Linked DNA regions of Thiocapsa bogorovii. The protein of the gene in region 2 interacts with the protein of the main gene of each other region in a pairwise test. Links are inferred from orthologs where the notes say so. Each region holds a gene or a part of one and is shown on either strand. Other genes may lie near its edges.

What was found. Proteins that work in one complex are often made in the same cells at the same time.
Region 1: the proteins of gyrA (region 2) and gyrB interact in binary tests that used the Escherichia coli proteins (3 or more experiments, as listed by UniProt). The link is inferred for Thiocapsa bogorovii from one-to-one orthologs.

Annotation. Positions count from the first base shown.
Region 1 is NZ_CP089309.1:2,819,226-2,823,673, reverse strand. Bases 1,367-4,441 are described here. They hold gyrB (DNA topoisomerase (ATP-hydrolyzing) subunit B), read right to left. Parts: upstream 4,070-4,441; coding sequence 1,664-4,069; downstream 1,367-1,663. Other genes in these bases: recF (DNA replication/repair protein RecF), read right to left, coding at 4,307-4,441; LT988_RS12775 (lysophospholipid acyltransferase family protein), read left to right, coding at 1,367-1,667. Also shown: glyS (glycine--tRNA ligase subunit beta), read left to right, coding at 1-295; gmhB (D-glycero-beta-D-manno-heptose 1,7-bisphosphate 7-phosphatase), read left to right, coding at 353-898; more of LT988_RS12775, read left to right, coding at 891-1,366; more of recF, read right to left, coding at 4,442-4,448. UniProt on the Escherichia coli protein: DNA gyrase negatively supercoils closed circular double-stranded DNA in an ATP-dependent manner to maintain chromosomes in an underwound state.
Region 2 is NZ_CP089309.1:4,624,324-4,630,149, reverse strand. The notes cover bases 1,364-4,545. They hold gyrA (DNA gyrase subunit A), read right to left. Parts: upstream 4,216-4,545; coding sequence 1,564-4,215; downstream 1,364-1,563. Also shown: LT988_RS20610 (phosphoglycerate dehydrogenase), read right to left, coding at 1-30; serC (3-phosphoserine/phosphohydroxythreonine transaminase), read right to left, coding at 222-1,304; LT988_RS20595 (DEAD/DEAH box helicase), read left to right, coding at 4,577-5,826. UniProt on the Escherichia coli protein: A type II topoisomerase that negatively supercoils closed circular double-stranded (ds) DNA in an ATP-dependent manner to maintain chromosomes in an underwound state.

The DNA of each region.
Region 1 (4,448 bases), 1.8 Mb from region 2 along the record:
GGTCGGCTCCGCCCGTCTCGAGGCAAACGGCGAGCTGCTCGACGAGCCTGCCGAAATCCGTCTTGCGGCTCGGGTCGCGGAGCTGTCTTCTCTGGTCTTACCACTCGCGCAAGCCCGCGACTACATGGGAGTGTTGCAACTTTTGTCGGAGCTCGAGGGCGATCTCGAGGCCTTTTTCGATCAGGTGATGGTGATGGTGGACGATCCCGAGATCCGCGAGAACCGCATTCGACTGCTCCATTCACTGGCCGGGCTGTTCCTGCTGGTCGCAGACATCTCGCGTCTCCAGGAATGATCAACGCGTCGACCGGACGAGGGGGAGGCTGCTTCTTTGTCTTCGAGGGCAACAGTGATGGGTGAGCGGGTCGTGATCCTGGATCGGGACGGCGTGATCAACGCGGACTCGGAACATTTCGTCAAATCCATCGATGAATGGATGCCGTTGCCCGGCAGTATCGATGCCATCGCGCGACTCTCGCACGCGGGGTATCGTGTGGCCGTGGCGACCAACCAATCGGGTTTGGCGCGTGGCCTGCTGACACCGGCCGACCTCGACAGCATGCACCGCAAGCTTCGGGATCTGTTGGCCGAACAGGGAGGACGAGTCGAGATGATCGTCTATTGCCCGCATGGCCCTGATGACGGCTGCGACTGTCGCAAACCCAGACCGGGCATGCTCCAGGAAATCGGGAGGCGCCTTTCGGTGAAGCTCCCGGGCGTACCCTTTGTCGGTGATTCACTCGGCGATGTCCTGGCGGCAAGGGCTGCCGGGGCCGATCCCTGGATGGTTCGCACGGGAAAAGGAGAAGACACTGTGGCTGGCGGTTCCTCGCATCTTGCCGGGGTTCCGGTCTATGCCGATCTGGCCTCCGCCGTCGATGCCCTGCTCTATGGATAGCCCGACACTCAGGAATCGACTGATCTCCGGGCTGTTTTCGGTTCTGATCCTGGTCCGATCCATCCTCTACGAGGTCTTTTTGGTCGGATCGGTCATCGTCTACTCCACACTTCTGCTTGTCCTCGGTCCGATCGTATCGGAATCGGGTCTCGATCGGCTCGCACAGCAGTGGGCGAAGCTCAATCTGGGGGCACTGCGATGGATCTGTGGACTGCACTACCGGGTCAGCGGACTGGAGACGGTGCCGGTCGAGACTGCGGTTGTCTTAAGCAAGCATCAGTCGGCATGGGACATCATCGCCTTGAGGGCTTTGTTGCCGATCCGCCAAAGCTGGGTCTTGAAACAGGAGTTGATGCGCATCCCGGTCTTCGGGGCTGGTTTGAAGCGCCTTCGCTGTATTCCGATCGATCGGACCGCGGGTCGTCGAGCGATCGTCGAGCTCGTGCGCGAAGGTATGCACCTGTTGCAGAGCGGGCGTTGGGTGATCGTTTTCCCCGAGGGCACCCGTGTCGCACCGGGTTGCCGCCATCCCTACGCGATCGGTGGAGCTGTCCTCGCCGAGCGCAGCGGTAGGCCGGTCGTACCGATCGCACACAACGCGGGCTACTTTTGGGGACGGCGCAGCATCCGTAAGGAACCCGGAACGATCGACGTGATCATCGGGCCAACGATTCCCACCGCCGGTCGAACCGCAACCGAGATCAATGCTGCGGCGGAAGCCTGGATCGAATCCACGGTCGCCACATTGCCGGGGTCGAACCCGCTCTAAACATCGAGATTCTCGACATTCAGCGCGTTGCGCTCGATGAATTCCCGTCTCGGCTCGACATGATCCCCCATCAGTGTGGTGAAGATCTGGTCTGCGCCCACGGCGTCCTCGATGGTGACTCGTAACAGGCGCCGAGTCTCCGGATTCATGGTGGTATCCCAGAGCTGGTCGGGGTTCATCTCTCCAAGGCCCTTGTAGCGCTGGATGCTGTGCCCACGCTGTGCCTCCGCGAGCAGCCAACGGATCCCTTCGCCCAACTCCGTGATCTCCTTGCGGCGATCGCCGCGTGCGACGTAGGCCCCCGGCTCGATCAATCCAGCGACCTTCCGTCCGTAATCCAAGATCCTTGCATAATCCGCCGTGTGGAAGAAATCCAAAGGGATGATGCGGCTCTCGGGAATACCATGAATCAATCGAACCAGCTCCAGAGAGTCCGGTCGAAGCGATGTCGGACTACTGAGAGCGAGTCGGTAATGCAGGGAGATTGAATCGAGTTGATTCAAACGTCGCTCCATGTCGCTCAGCCAATCGGCAAAAGCTTGAGCATCGCCCACGAGTGCATCGTCAAGCGGCGGCGCTTTCGCCAACTCATCGAGAAATACTGCGTCGTAGCGTGTCGACAGGCGTTTGATAATCCCGACGAACACCTGATAGTCACGCGCGAGCGTTTCGAGCGCGGTGCTTGCCAAAGGTACGGTGTCCGCATTGACATGGAGGTTAGCCCCGTCGAGTGCGGCTTGGAGCATGGCGCCATTCAGTGCTGCGTCGTCGAGCAGGTATTCCTCCTGCTTTCCCTTTTTGATTTTGTAGAGTGGCGGCTGGGCGATGAAAATGTGGCCGCGTTCGACCAATTCGGGCATCTGTCGATAAAAGAAGGTTAAGAGGAGCGTCCGAATATGGGCGCCGTCAACGTCAGCGTCCGTCATGATGATGATTCGGTGATAGCGCAGATTGTCCGGGTTGTATTCTTCGCGTCCGATCCCGCATCCCAACGCGGTGATGAGTGTCCCGACCTCGGCAGAAGACAACATCTTGTCGAAGCGGGCCTTCTCGACGTTCAGGATCTTTCCCTTGAGAGGGAGAATGGCTTGGAAGGCCCGGTCACGCCCTTGTTTGGCGGAGCCGCCTGCCGAGTCACCCTCGACCAGATACAGCTCCGAATTGGCAGGATCCTTTTCTTGGCAGTCGGCAAGCTTGCCCGGCAGCCCTGCCACATCGAGCACCCCCTTGCGCCGTGTCATCTCGCGCGCTTTGCGGGCCGCCTCCCGAGCACGCGCGGCCTCGAGCATCTTGTTGGCGATGGCTTTCGCCTCCCCCGGCTGCTCCTCGAGAAAAATGTTCAGCTGCTCGACCACGAGCGATTCGACGATCGCCTTGACCTCCGAGGAGACCAGCTTATCTTTCGTCTGGGACGAAAATTTCGGATCAGGCACCTTCACGGAGAGGACCGCTGTCAAGCCTTCGCGCGCATCGTCGCCGACCGGCCGGACCTTCTGATTGCGGTCTAGGCCTTCGCGTTCGATGTAGCCGTTCAAGGTTCGTGTCAACCCGGCCCGAAGTCCCGCCAGATGGGTACCGCCATCTTTTTGCGGGATTGTGTTGGTGTAACAGAAGATCGTTTCTTGATAGCCGTTATTCCACTGGATTGCGAGCTCGACCGTGACCGTTTGCCGCTCGGCAGTGAAGTGAATCACGCTCGGATGAATCGGCTCTTTGTTCTGATTGAGGTGCTCGACAAAGGCACGGATCCCTCCTTGATACTCGAAGACGTCCTCTCGACCGGTAGCCTCCTCGAACAACTCGATACGGACTCCGGAGTTGAGGAAGGAGAGTTCCCGGAGTCGCTTTGCGAGGATATCGTAGTGAAATTCGATGTGCGTAAAGGTCTGCTCAGACGGATAGAACCGAATTTCCGTTCCTGTTGCGTCGGTGTCTCCGACATGCTTGAGCGGATATTGGGGTTCCCCGAGGTGGTACTCCTGCTGATACAGGCGCCCTCCTCTGGCAATCTTCAGGAGAAGGCGATCGGAGAGTGCGTTCACGACCGAGACCCCGACGCCGTGGAGTCCGCCCGAGACCTTGTAGGAATTGTCGTCGAATTTTCCGCCGGCGTGGAGAACCGTGAGAATCACCTCGGCCGCGGACCTTTGTTCTTCCGAGTGGATGTCGACCGGTATTCCGCGCCCGTTGTCGCTTACCGACACCGAGCCGTCTCCGTGCAGGATGACGCGAATGTTGTCGCAATGGCCGGCAAGGGCTTCGTCGATGGAGTTGTCCACGACTTCGAAGACCATGTGGTGCAGACCGGTACCGTCGTCCGTGTCGCCGATGTACATGCCCGGCCGTTTACGGACCGCGTCGAGCCCGCGAAGGACTTTGATGTTTGTTGAGTCGTAGGTCATGTGGCGTGATCGAGATGATGGATCGGTGGGAGGGCGCGCAAGCGCTTGCGGCGCGACCCTTGGCCGTTGGCCGATGACTGTATCACCGCTTCGTGGAAGCATGGTGGGCATCGCAGTCGGGTGAGTCGGCGCCGGGGCAAGACTGTCCCGAAGCACGATCCATTATACGGGAACGTAGGCCGAAGCGCTTCAGGCGCCGTACTGCGCGCAGATCAAGGACATCGGCCGGTGATGCCATCAAGGCAAGGACGTCGGGGGGGGTGGACGATCGGCGACGGCAGCGGATGTCACGATACCCTGTTCCACGTGGAACATCGTGTCTTGGTGGATCGATCCATCCTTGATCTCGGTCGGATGGTAGCCCAACCGAGCGACCATC
Region 2 (5,826 bases):
GATATTATTAAGCGTCTGTATTTTGAACACTGAATCGCGTCCTGAGTGATAAGCGGATGTTGGATTGGAGGGTCGAGCGTCGCGCGCTTCAACCGGCCTTTCAGTCGACGCGATTCAGAAATAAAAAAAGATCATCCTGAACCGCGTCCGCGCCGAGGGCCGAGGTGACATGCAGCGCAAAACCAAAACCCGGACCGCGCATGTCACGCCGATGACGCGGTTCAGCCGTGCTTGCGCTCGAATTCCTGCATGAAGCCGACCAGCGCCTCGACGCCCTCCTGCGGCATTGCATTGTAGATGCTTGCGCGCATGCCGCCGACCGAACGATGGCCCTTGAGCGTCGTCAGGTTCGCGGCCTTCGCCTCTTTGATGAAGGTGTCGTCCAGCTCCGGGTCGGCGAGGGTAAAGGGGACGTTCATCCAGGAGCGCGACCCCGGCGCGACCGGGTTTTTGAAGAAGCCCGAGTCATCGATCGTCTTATAGAGGAGCTCGGCTTTGCGTGCGTTGATCTTGCCCATCGTATCCAGGCCACCAAGGCCCTTCAACCACTCGAAGACCAGTCCGGCGAGATACCAGGCGTAGGTCGGCGGGGTGTTGTACATGGACTCGTTGTCGGCCTGGACCTTGTAGTCCAGCATGGTCGGTGTCCCGGACAGGGTCTGGCCGAGCAGATCCTCGCGGACGATCACGATGGTGAGCCCCGCCGGGCCGATGTTCTTCTGGGCACCGGCATAGATGAGTCCGAAGCGCGAGACCTCGATGGGGCGCGACAGGATGGTCGAAGACATGTCCGCAACCAGAGGCTTGTCGCCGACATCCGGGACATAGGGAAACTCGACGCCCTCGATGGTCTCGTTGGGGGTGTAGTGGACGTAGGCGGCATCGTCGCTCAGGGTCAGCTCGTCCTGAGACGGCGCACGGGTGAAGCGTTCGGTCTCGGTACTGGCGGCAACATGGACTTGACCATAGCGGCGCGCCTCGGCGATCGCCTTCTTGGACCAGGAACCGGTGTTCAGATAGTCCGCACTCGCCGCGCCGCGCAGGAGATTCATGGGTATGGCTGCGAACTGTGTGGATGCGCCGCCCTGAAGGAACAGGACCTTATAGTTGGCCGGGACCGCCAGGAGCTCGCGCAGATCGGCCTCGGCTTGGGCCGCGATCGACATGAACTCCTTGCCGCGATGGCTCATTTCAGCGACGCACATGCCGCTGCCGCGCCACTCGAGCATCTCGTCGCGCGCCCTGCTTAGGACAGGCTCAGGAAGCATTGCAGGGCCTGCGCTGAAGTTGTAAACCCGAGCCATTCTGTGATCTCCGTTAAACCGCGCCCGGCGCGGTATGCGATGTTTTTGGATGGAATCGGCCCCGACAGCCTTGACGAGCGTTGGAGCCGGCGCGGTTTAAACTATTAAAACATATATCATTTTAAACCACGCCCCCGCGAAAGGCCGTGGATGCGCCGAACGGTGAGCTCACTCGAAATTCAGCATTTCGCTCCGAACGCGGTTTAGAAGGCGCGCGTCCGCAGCGCGCGCCAACCGAAAACCGACAACAGCGGTTGCTCTATGCCTGCGGATCGCTGTCGGGATCGGCATCGGGAGACTGATCATCATCGTTCGGCTCGTCGTTCGCCTCGTCCGGATCTTGATGCTCGGCAAGATCCCCATTGCCTTCCTTCTCGCCCTCCAGCGCGACGATCCGCTCGAGATAGACAAGCCGCTCGCCCTCGCCGAGATTGATCAGCTTCACGCCCTGCGCACTGCGACCCACGACCGGAATCTGATCGATCGGGGTGCGGATCAGTGTGCCGCCCTCGGTGATCAACATGATCTCGTCGCCGGGACGCACCAGCACGGCGCCGACCTGGGCACCGTTGCGCTCGGAGGTACTGATGCCGATCACACCCTTGGTGCCGCGACCCTTGGTCGGGAAGTCCTCGACACGGGTGCGCTTGCCGTAGCCGTTTTCGGTCACGCTGAGCACGGTGCCGGGCTCGGGCACGAGCAGGGAGATCACCTTTTGCCCCGGCGCAAGTGACACGCCGCGAACGCCGTGGGCGGTTCGACCCATCGCGCGGACCGCACCCTCGCTGAAACGCACCGCCTTGCCGGCGGAAGTGAAGAGCATGAGGTCCTGCTTGCCGTCGGTGATGGCAACGCCGATGAGATACTCGTCTTCACGCAGATCGATCGCGATGATGCCGCGCGAGAGGGGCCGCGAGAAGTCGTCGAGCGGGGTCTTTTTGACCGTGCCGGCGCTGGTCGCCATGAAGACGAAATAGCCGGACTCGTAGTCGCGCACAGGCAGCACGGCGTTGATGCGCTCGCCTTGCTCCAGCGGCAACAGGTTGACCATCGGCCGACCGCGCGCGCCGCGACCGGCCTGCGGCAGCTCGTAAACCTTGAGCCAGTACACGCGCCCGCGACTGGAGAAGCAGAGCACGGTGTCGCGCGAGTTGGCCACGAAGATGCGGTCGATGAAGTCTTCTTCCTTAAAGGAGGTTGCGCTCTTGCCCTTGCCGCCGCGCCGCTGCGCCTGATAGTCGCTGATCGGCTGGGCCTTGACGTAGCCCTGATGCGACATCGTCACCACGACCTCTTCAGGCGCGATCATGTCCTCCAGGGTGAGGTCGGTGTGGTCGACCTGGATCTCGGTGCGCCGGTCGTCGCCGAACTGATCGCGGATCGCCGTGAGCTCCTCGCGGATCACGTCCATGAGGCGATCGGATTCGGAGAGGATCATCAGTAGGGCGGCGATCTTGTCGAGTATCTCCTTGAATTCGTCGAGGATCTTGTCCTGCTCCAGCCCGGTCAGGCGTTGAAGCTGCAGATCCAGGATCGCCTTGGCCTGGCGCTCGCTCAGCCGATATCCCCCGTCGACCAGACCGAAGGCCGATTCGAGCTCCTCGGGGCGGGTCTGCTCCGCGCCGGCACGCTCGAGCATGCCGGTCACCGAGCCGGGCGCCCAGGTCCGCGCCATCAGTCCCTCGCGCGCCTCGGCCGGGTTGGCCGATGCCTTGATCAGGGCGATGATCTCGTCGATGTTCGCCAACGCGATCGCATAGCCTTCCAAGACGTGGGCGCGGTCGCGGGCCTTGCGCAGCTCGAAGAGGGTGCGGCGCGTCACCACGTCGCGGCGGTGACGGATGAAGTATTCGAGGATCTGCTTGAGATTCAGAGTCCGCGGCTGGCCGTCGACCAGGGCGACCATATTGATACCGAAGACCTGCTGCATCTGGGTGTGCTGGTAGAGGTTTGCCAGCAGCACCTCGGCGTAGGCATCGCGTTTAAGCTCGATGACGACGCGCATGCCGTCCTTGTCGGACTCGTCGCGCAGACCGTCCTGGGCGATGCCCTCGATCTTCTTTTCCTTCACCAGCTCGGCGATGCGCTCGAGCAGACGCGCCTTGTTGACCTGGTAGGGCAGCTCGGTGACGACGATCGCCTCGCGCCCGCTGCGCTTCTGGACCTCGATCATGGTACGGGCACGGATGACCGCTCGGCCGCGACCGGTCCGGTAGGCCTCGCGGATACCGCGCACGCCGTTGATCAGCGCCGCGGTCGGGAAATCCGGGCCGGGCACCAGCACCATCAGCTCCTCGATGGTGATCGACGGGTTGTCGATGGTCGCCAGACAGGCATCGATGACCTCGCGCAGGTTGTGCGGCGGGATGTTGGTGGCCATGCCCACGGCGATGCCGGATGAGCCGTTCACCAGCAGATTCGGGAAGCGCGCCGGGAGGACAACCGGCTCATGCTCGGTGTTGTCGTAGTTGGGTATGAAGTCGACCGTGTCCTTGTCGAGGTCATCGAGCAGTGCGTCGGCGATGCGCGTCATCCGCACCTCGGTATAGCGCATGGCCGCGGGGGGATCCCCGTCGACCGAGCCGAAGTTGCCCTGCCCGTCCACCAGCAGGTAGCGCATCGAGAAGCGCTGCGCCATGCGGACCATGGTGTCGTAAATGGCCGAGTCACCGTGAGGGTGGTATTTACCCATGACGTCGCCGACCACGCGAGCAGACTTCCGGTAGGCACGGTTCCAGACGTTGCCCTGCTCGCTCATCGAGAAGAGGACACGCCGGTGAACCGGCTTGAGTCCGTCGCGCACATCGGGAAGCGCGCGCCCCACGATCACGCTCATGGCGTAATCGAGGTAGGACTGACGCATCTCGTCCTCGAGATTGATGGGAAGAACTTCTCTCGCGAAATCTGCCATGGGCGTGGTAAACCGACGTTGAGGCGTGCCGCGCGGAGCACCGTAACGGGCCGCGTTTGTACGGATGATTAGCCGGTGAAGTTTACCACGCGGGGCACCCCTTCCCCATCCATAACGGCGACTTTGTCGCCGATTCGCCCTGCCTCAGGGGCAACCGGAGACCACGGCGGTCGATTCCAGGACAACCTGATTACTTCCGCTGTGGCGAGGAGGCGCAACGCCGGCCCGGGGTGCGCGGGGGCGTGCGATATGGCGACAACTCCGTGCATGCTCGGTGGAGTCAGACGTCGGCGGCGGTGGAGCTGCGCGGCGACGCAGTCCGCCTGCCGCGAAGGCCCGTATTTGGTGTATCGTGGCGCACATGAACAGGAACTTTGCTGAGTTTTTGCTTCCGGACGCCCTCATGCGCGGACTGGAAAAAGAGGGCTTCGAGACCCCGACGGAGGTCCAAGCTCAGGTGATCCCGGCTGCGATGGAGGGTCTCGATCTCTTGGTCTCGGCCGCGACGGGCTCGGGGAAAACCGCCGCCTTTCTGCTGCCGGTCATGGAGCGCTTGGTCGGCGCGCCTCGCTCCGACAGCGGGACGCGCGCCCTGGTGTTGGTGCCGACCCGTGAGCTGGCCCGCCAGATCCATGTGCACTTCACTCGCCTCGCCAGCTACACGCGCCTGAACAACGGCGTGATTACGGGCGGCGACTCAAGGGCGCATCAGATCGCGACCCTGCGCAAGAACCCGGAGATTCTGGTGGCGACGCCCGGTCGCTTGCTCGAGCTTCTCGAGAAGGGCGAGGCCGACCTGACCGACCTGGAGATCCTGGTCCTCGACGAGGCCGACCGCATGCTCGATATGGGCTTCGTCGACGATGTCCTCACGATCATCGGCCGGACCAACCCGACGCGCCAGTCGATGTTGTTCTCGGCGACCCTGCACCACCGAGGCCTGAGTCGTATCACCGAGCGCCTGCTGCGCGATCCGCGCGTACTGACCGTCAATCCGGTACGCGAGCAGCATCCAGACATCACGCATCAGGTCATCTTGAGCGACGGTCCCGAGCACAAGCAGCAGCAGATCCTCTGGCTGCTCCGCAACGAGACCTACGAGAAGGCACTGGTCTTCACCAACACCCGCGACGGTGCGACGGCGCTCGGCAACTATCTGATCGGCGAGGGTCAACGCGCGGCCGTACTGCACGGGGAGTTGGAGCAACGCGAGCGCAATCGTGTCGTCGGGCTGCTGCACAGCGGGCGGGTCAATGTCCTGATCGCCACCGATGTCGCGGCACGCGGGCTCGACATCCCCGGTGTCGAGCGAGTGATCAACTTCGACCTACCGCGCAGCGGGGACGATTATCTACACCGCACCGGGCGTACCGGCCGTGCCGGGGAGCAGGGCGTGGCCATCTCGCTGGTTGGTGCCGCCGAATGGAATCGACTGGAGAGCATCGAGCGGTATCTGAATCTCGGCCTCGAGCGTCGCAGCATCGAAGGGCTCAAGGCCTCCTTCAAGGGTCCGACCAAACGCTCGGGTGCGAAAAAAGGGGCAAAAAAGAAGAGTGCGGCCAAGGCCCTCGGTGCGAAGGCCGCCGCGCCAAAGCCCAAGGATCGCCTGCG